2 regions of the Enterococcus mediterraneensis genome follow, and region 1 is predicted to be linked to the other one. Evidence: a T-box and tRNA genes for the amino acid it is inferred to sense, from the RefSeq annotation. Region 1 holds a T-box; the other holds one or more tRNA genes.
What was found. A T-box is a leader RNA that pairs with one kind of tRNA and senses whether it is charged. The one in region 1 lies ahead of serS (serine--tRNA ligase), so its partner is inferred to be a tRNA-Ser.
Positions count from the first base shown of each region.

Region 2: it encodes a tRNA-Ser, which carries the amino acid that the T-box ahead of serS (serine--tRNA ligase) is inferred to sense. The anticodon was not compared.

Region 1 covers NZ_UWOP01000001.1:1,276,921-1,280,344, forward strand. The annotation lists gene EFB00_RS06220 (polysaccharide deacetylase family protein) at 1-791, opposite strand, end outside; gene serS (serine--tRNA ligase) at 901-2,172, opposite strand; T-box leader at 2,229-2,440, opposite strand; gene EFB00_RS06230 (sensor histidine kinase) at 2,518-3,424, opposite strand, start outside.
Region 2 covers NZ_UWOP01000001.1:2,099,040-2,102,463, forward strand. The annotation lists gene EFB00_RS10360 (DNA-directed RNA polymerase subunit omega) at 1-43, shown strand, start outside; gene EFB00_RS13665 (hypothetical protein) at 398-655, opposite strand; gene EFB00_RS10370 (hypothetical protein) at 666-1,025, opposite strand; gene EFB00_RS10375 (hypothetical protein) at 1,027-1,338, opposite strand; tRNA gene EFB00_RS10380 (tRNA-Ser) at 1,625-1,712, opposite strand; gene EFB00_RS10385 (Cof-type HAD-IIB family hydrolase) at 2,129-2,932, opposite strand; gene EFB00_RS10390 (NCS2 family permease) at 3,193-3,424, shown strand, end outside.

The DNA of each region.
Region 1 (3,424 bases):
ATCTCTTTGTAATCCAACGTGATCTTATCGACACCAGTATCGTTTTTCGGCAATACTACTGTTAGTTTCTCTGGTGAATACGTAAATTCACTGTCAAAACTGATAGCAGGCAGTGCCAGTACTTTGTCGATCATTGTTTTGTCATCGGATTGGTCCAATATTTTCTGCTGGATCACTTGCTGGATCCCCAAAAGATCCGCTTCGGAAGGAATCAAATCTTTTGCGGTGATCATTTTTCCGGTTTGCTGAGAGGCGTAAAGAGGGGAATCCTCCAACGTCTCTTCTTTTATAAATTCACGTTTCGCTTCGTTCCACCGATACCGTTCGGAAATGATTTGGTATCTGTCCATTTGATCTGTTAAATGACGAAGTGTGACTTTGCTGACAATGACCGCCATTTCATCTTTCTTCGTCTGCTCTTTGTTTTTTTCAGTGATTGTTTGCAAGTCTTTTTCCAAATCTTCAAAAGGCAGATTGGCTTTTTGCGGTGTATAAACTACTACTTTTAACTGATCGGAGCTGTCAATGGTCTTTTTATTAGCTAACCCGCTTTGGTCGCGTTCTTCTTGGATATCTGCCAACAAGACCTTCGCATTATCGGCAAAGTGTTCTGTTGCCATGACTTCGTTGTTTTTTATAGTAAAAATCCAATAACCACCGCCAAAGACACCTAAAACAAAAAGGATGCTCAACAAAGTAAATAAATTTTTCCCCTTGTTTGACTGATTGGGCTTTTGTGGCTGAGAATTGCGACGTCGACTACGGGATGGTTCATAAGTACTTTTGTTCATTGCTAAGCCTCCCAGTAAGTATAATTATTATCGTTGTAATAATAATGTAACATTAATGTAACAATTATACAACCGCAACTCACAGAATACTTGTTATAAAATGCGACCCTTATTTAATGACTGTAACGCCGCCCATGTAAGGAACCAACACCTCTGGAACTGTTACACTGCCGTCTGCATTTTGGTAATTTTCTAAAACAGCGGCTACTGTCCGGCCAACTGCTAAACCTGAACCGTTCAATGTATGAGCGTAACGGATCTTGCCGTTTTCATCCCGGTAACGGATCATAGCGCGGCGTGCTTGGAAATCTTCACAGTTAGAGCAAGAGCTGATTTCCCGGTAAGTATCTTGAGCTGGGATCCACACTTCCAAATCATAAGTCTTCGCTGCGGAAAAGCCCATATCGCCAGTAGATAATGCCATCACACGATAAGGCAGATTCAGTTTTTGCAGGATATCTTCGGCATTGTTGGTCATTTTTTCCAACTCGTCATAAGAATGTTCCGCATCGCTGAATTTTACCATTTCGACTTTGTTGAATTGATGCAGACGGATCAAACCGCGAGTGTCCCGTCCGGCACTTCCGGCTTCTGAACGGAAAGAAGGGCTCAATGCAGTGACTGAGATCGGCAATTCTTTGCCGTCTAGGATCTCGCCGTTATAAAAGTTTGTCAAAGGTACTTCAGCAGTAGGGATCAATGTCAGATCGGTATCAGCTAATTGGAAAACATCTTCTTTGAATTTTGGAAATTGTCCAGTCCCAAACATCGAATTGCTGTTGACGATATACGGAGTGATCATTTCTGTGTAGCCGTGTTCGTAAATATGCTGGTCCAACATAAAGTTGTACAATGCCCGCTCCAAACGAGCACCTAGACCGCGATAGTAGACGAAACGACTGCCGGAAACTTTAGCTCCCCGTTCGAAGTCCAAGATCCCTAGATTTTCTGCGATTTCCCAATGAGGTTTTGGTTCAAAATCAAATGTTCGAGGTGTTTCCCAACGACGTACTTCCACGTTGTCATCTTCGTCTTTGCCGACTGGTACTGAATCAGCTGGTAAGTTCGGTAAAGTCGTAGCGATCGTCCGCAGTTGTTCATCGATTTCAGCGATCTGTTCATCGAAGTGTTTGATTTTTTCGCCGACTTCTTTCATTTCCGCGATTTTTTCGGCGGCGTCTTCTTTGTTGCGTTTCAATTGCGCGATTTCTCCGGAAACATCGTTACGGTATTTTTTTAATTCTTCTGATTGGACTAATAGATGGCGGCGGTTTTCATCCAACTCTAAAAAACGAGTCAGTGTTTCTTCTGGTACACCACGCGTACTTAGTTTACTTTTTACTTCTGCAAAATTTTGACGGATCATTTTGACATCTAACATGATACATCCTCCTAATTAATTGATAAAAACTATAAAAAAAATCGTCCCAAAGCTATGCTTGGGACGAATCATTTATCGCGGTACCACCCAAGTTCAGTGTCAACACTGCCCTTGTAGACGTTCTAACGGTCGTCAGCCGATATGACTTAGGCATAAGCTTTCGTCATATACGTTGAATGGAAAATGGATTCATTATTCGCTGCTGTTGACTTTCAGCACCCGTCAACTCTCTAAAAACAACGAAATAATTACTAGTTTTCCCGATTAAGTATACGCTCATACTAATTGAAAACAGTCATGATTGTCAACTGGGGAAACGATTCTTTTGGAAGCTGAGGGAGTTTTTCAACTTTCCGATACCACTTTTTTATTTCGTTGGATCGGCAAATGGATGATAAAAGAGGTCCACTCCGGCGTGGATTTGGCGTAGATATAGCCGCCATGCAAAGCGATGATGCTTTGTGAGATTGCTAATCCCAATCCAGTCCCGCCAGTTTCCTGATTGCGAGAACTTTCCACCCGATAAAACCGATCGAATAAAGAATCCAACGCTTCACGGGGGATCATCTCGCCATTATTTTTTACGGTCAATACGACTTCCGTGCCGACTTTTTGGACTTCGATGATGATTTTAGTTGCGCCTTTTCCATATTTTAAGGCGTTGGTCAGCAGATTATTGAAGACACGCACCAGTTTTTCTGTGTCACCGTCCATGATCAGCTGCGGTGTTTCCGCAACAGTTTGGATATGGATCCCTTTTTTCTGGGCCTCCAATTCGAAGTCCACAGCGATCTGTTCCATCATCTGGACCATATCAAAGCTCGTAAGATTGATAGGCACAGTAGGCTGGCGGACTTTGGTGTACTCAAAGAGATCATCTACCAAAGATTTCATCTGCTTGGCTTTCAAGTATGCAATATGGGTGTACTTCAGCAGATCTTCTTCCGAACGATATTGGCCGTCTTCGATCAGTCCCAAATAACCGATGATAGAAGTCAGCGGTGTCCGGATATCATGACTGACGTTTGTGATCAATTCATCCTTTGATTTTTCGATCTGCCGCTCGTCTTCGATGGCTGCTACTGTACTGTCCACCAAACCGTTGATACTTGTCACCACACGATTTAAATCGCCCCGAAGTTCAAAAGGGATACGATGATCGTAATTGCCATTAGCAATGTAGTGCAGCTCGCTGATGATGTGCCGCAGCTGCATTTGATGATAACGGCGGATCAAGCGCCAATATAAAACC
Region 2 (3,424 bases), 820 kb from region 1:
CATAGCGAACAAGTCCCAACAATTAGTCGACCAACATAAATAAATTAAAAAAGATCTTAGCGTAGGTAGGCTAAGATCTTTTTTATTGCACATGTAAGCGTTACATTGTATAATAAAACCAATCCAAGAAAATCTTTATTTTCTGCAAGGAGCATTCGAGTAATCGGGAGCTCTTTTTGTGTTAAAATAGTATAATTCTTGTTGCTGAAACCGTTTTATGCTAAACTGACATTCAGAAACTATCCATTTCTACTCCCTTTTAGGGAGGGCAGGCACCCTGGCGATAGGTGCCTATTTTTTTATTGCGTTGAAACCTAAAAATGATAAACTACTAATTAGAGAGTAGTCCACTCTCGCTTTCTTTTGCCCACTCTTTATCCTACTAGAGAGTGGGTATTTATATTCTCATCATTTCAAACTCCATCATAATCTTCGTCATGCCTACCACTGCATATTTCTTCACTACAAACTGTTTCCTACTATTATATAGTCCCGAAATGACTATCTTAGTATTCTCCGCCACGTCCGCTAGAAACGAGAGGGAGTGTGCAGCAATCAGACAGTTGCAATCGTCTAACTTAAAATAGATGAGCGGTGTCTTGCTCGTCGTGTTTAGTATCTTGATTTTTGTTACGATTCCAGATTTTTTTAACATATAGATCACCTCAGCTTAAATCAGACCATTTCTTTTCCTCAAAAAATTCTACGCTACGTATCTCATCATAATCGACTTTTTGATCTCCGACAAATATCCCTAACTCATCAAAACCTTGAATTTTTCCGACAACATCAGGAGAGTAGAGGCCTTCCTGGTCAACTTCTTCCTTTTGGATAGCAACAGACTTGTTTTTCAGTTTTGCTTCATACAATACACGGTCGATCTCTTCTTTGGTCATGATCTCTTTCGCTGACCACATAACTTCACGTTCTGCTTGTTCTTTCGCAAGCGCTGCCGTGTGTTCGGAAACGAAAAATCCGCTGTCCCATTTTATGATTCCACGATCGCGATATTCTTCTTGACGCATACTAATCAAACTCCAATTCATCGATCGTATCGTTCAGCGATCCGTACATTTCTTTTTCTTCCATATATTTGTCCCAGGCTTCCTCGATATTGGCAGCATACACGGGAGCATCAGGCTTTACTTTGTTATAGACATTTTCTGCTAACTGTTTCCACATGCCTTCAACGGCTCGATTAACTTTTGCTTCGTCCCATCGCTTTTTAGGCGGTCTGTTCTTGTTTTTCTCATTCTGATATTCGGTTGCTTTTGTAATAAATAATTCGTAGCTTGATAATTTTTCTTCTAATAAAAGCTGGAATTCTTTGAATTTCATAATCATCACCTCAGTTAAAATTATACAAACATAAGTTCGTATTTTTAAAGCGAACAAAAGATTAAATTTCAAAACAGTATGCAGCTCTTTTGTTATCTTAAAAATAGTCTAAAAAAATTATTTGAAAGGTATCAAAAAAGTTCGAAGAAATGTCGATGACCAAAATTTGACCAAAACATTTTGGGCTTTTTATGGTTTCTTATGCTTTTTCAAAAAACAAACCCCTGATAAAAGTTGATTTATCAGGGGTTTTAAAAATAAAAATATTTTCTAAAATATACTTATAAGGAGAGTACAGGATTTGAACCTGCGCGCCGGTATTAGCCGGTTCGACGGATTTCGAGTCCGTTGCATTACCACTCTGCCAACTCTCCGTGTCCTTCTCTATTTTCTACTTTTTTGGTTATTTGTCAAGAAAAAATCAAAAAATAGCAGCAGGACAGACAGAAAGTGATCCAAAGAAGATCATGATACTGGCAGTCGTCAGGTTCAGTAGGGGAGCTTTTTAAAGTTATCGTCACAGATTATTTTCCTGATCATCCTTATCCAGTAAATTTTGTGATTGAGGTTTGTTGAATAAACGAAACATCAGAAATGTACATAAAAAAATCAAAAAAATTAATTGTAGGAAAGTTATCATCGTTCTCATCCTTTCAAGTAATTAGTATAAGAATAAGATACGAGACATAGCTAAAAGAAACCTTAAAGCAGGCGGAAATTCCATAAAAAAATCCGTAAGGGAACTTCTCTGCTAACTGCAGATTCTCTCTTACGGACCCGTGGTATTTTTTTAAATCGCTAAATGAGTTTCAAGATAATCAGCCAAACCATCATCATCATTGGTTTTTTCAGTTACATCATTGGAAATCGCTTTGGCAGCGTCTGTCCCGTTGGCCATTGCTACGCCCCAACCGGCATAATCCAACATTTCCAAATCGTTATGCTCATCACCAAATGCGATCACATCTTTTTGATCGATCCCCAGTGATTTTGCAACGATCGAAACCCCATGCGCTTTTTGGATGCCTTTTGCAACCACTTCTAAAATGGCGTTAGGACCACCCCAAGTTCGCACATCTACATAATCTGCAAATTGTTGGTTCAGACTTTGAGCCACTTCTGAGGCAAATTCATTTTTTGTTTGAATCAGCATAGAAGTAGGATTCGTTTTTAAATTACTCAGCAGATTTTTTTCAGTAGCTTTGTCAGTAGCGAAAAAATTCGGATTGAAGAAGTTTAAATCATCAATGTAGAAAGTCTCGCGATTTTCAGCGGCGACGAAATCCAGATTCAATCGTTGTTTTTGAGCCAAAATTTCAAAAACGATCTCACGGTTGATCAGCGTTTCTGATTCCTGAGCCCAGTTTTGATAAGGAAGATGGACCAATGCACCGTTAAAATTGACCATTGGCGTTTTCAAGGCCAACTGTTTGTAAAACATTTCGCTCATGCGGAACGGACGACCCGTTGCGATGCTGACGATGTGCCCAGCTTTTGTTGCTTTGCTTAAGACCTCTTGTGTACGTTGGGTGATTTGTGAAGCGGCATTTAATGTGGTTCCATCTAAATCGATTGCGATTAATTTCTTTTTCATAAAAACACTCCTTACAGTATGTACGCTTTTTAAGTGTATCACAGTTCGAAACTTTAACAAAACTCTTGGAATGAAAGGCAAAAAAATTTAAAATATTTTAGATAATAGGTAAAACACGAACAATGAAAAGTAATTTACTGTTTAATTTTAATAAAACGTTGTTTGTAGTGTACATTATACTTATAATCACTAATTGTAAAGACAAAAAGCGAAAGATATTCGGTTTTTGATGATAAAAATTAGGGAGTGGAAAAAGCTACATGGATAAGTTTTTCAAATTAAAGGAAAACAACACAACAGTTTCAACAGAAATAATGGCGGGGTTAACAACATTTTTCGCGATGAGTTACATTCTTTTCGTGAATCCGTCTATTTTATCCGCATCAGGGATGCCGTTTCAGGCAGTCTTTCTAGCAACGATCATCGCTTCAGTGATCGGGACATTAGTAATGGGACTTTTTGCAAATGTTCCTTACGCATTAGCACCAGGAA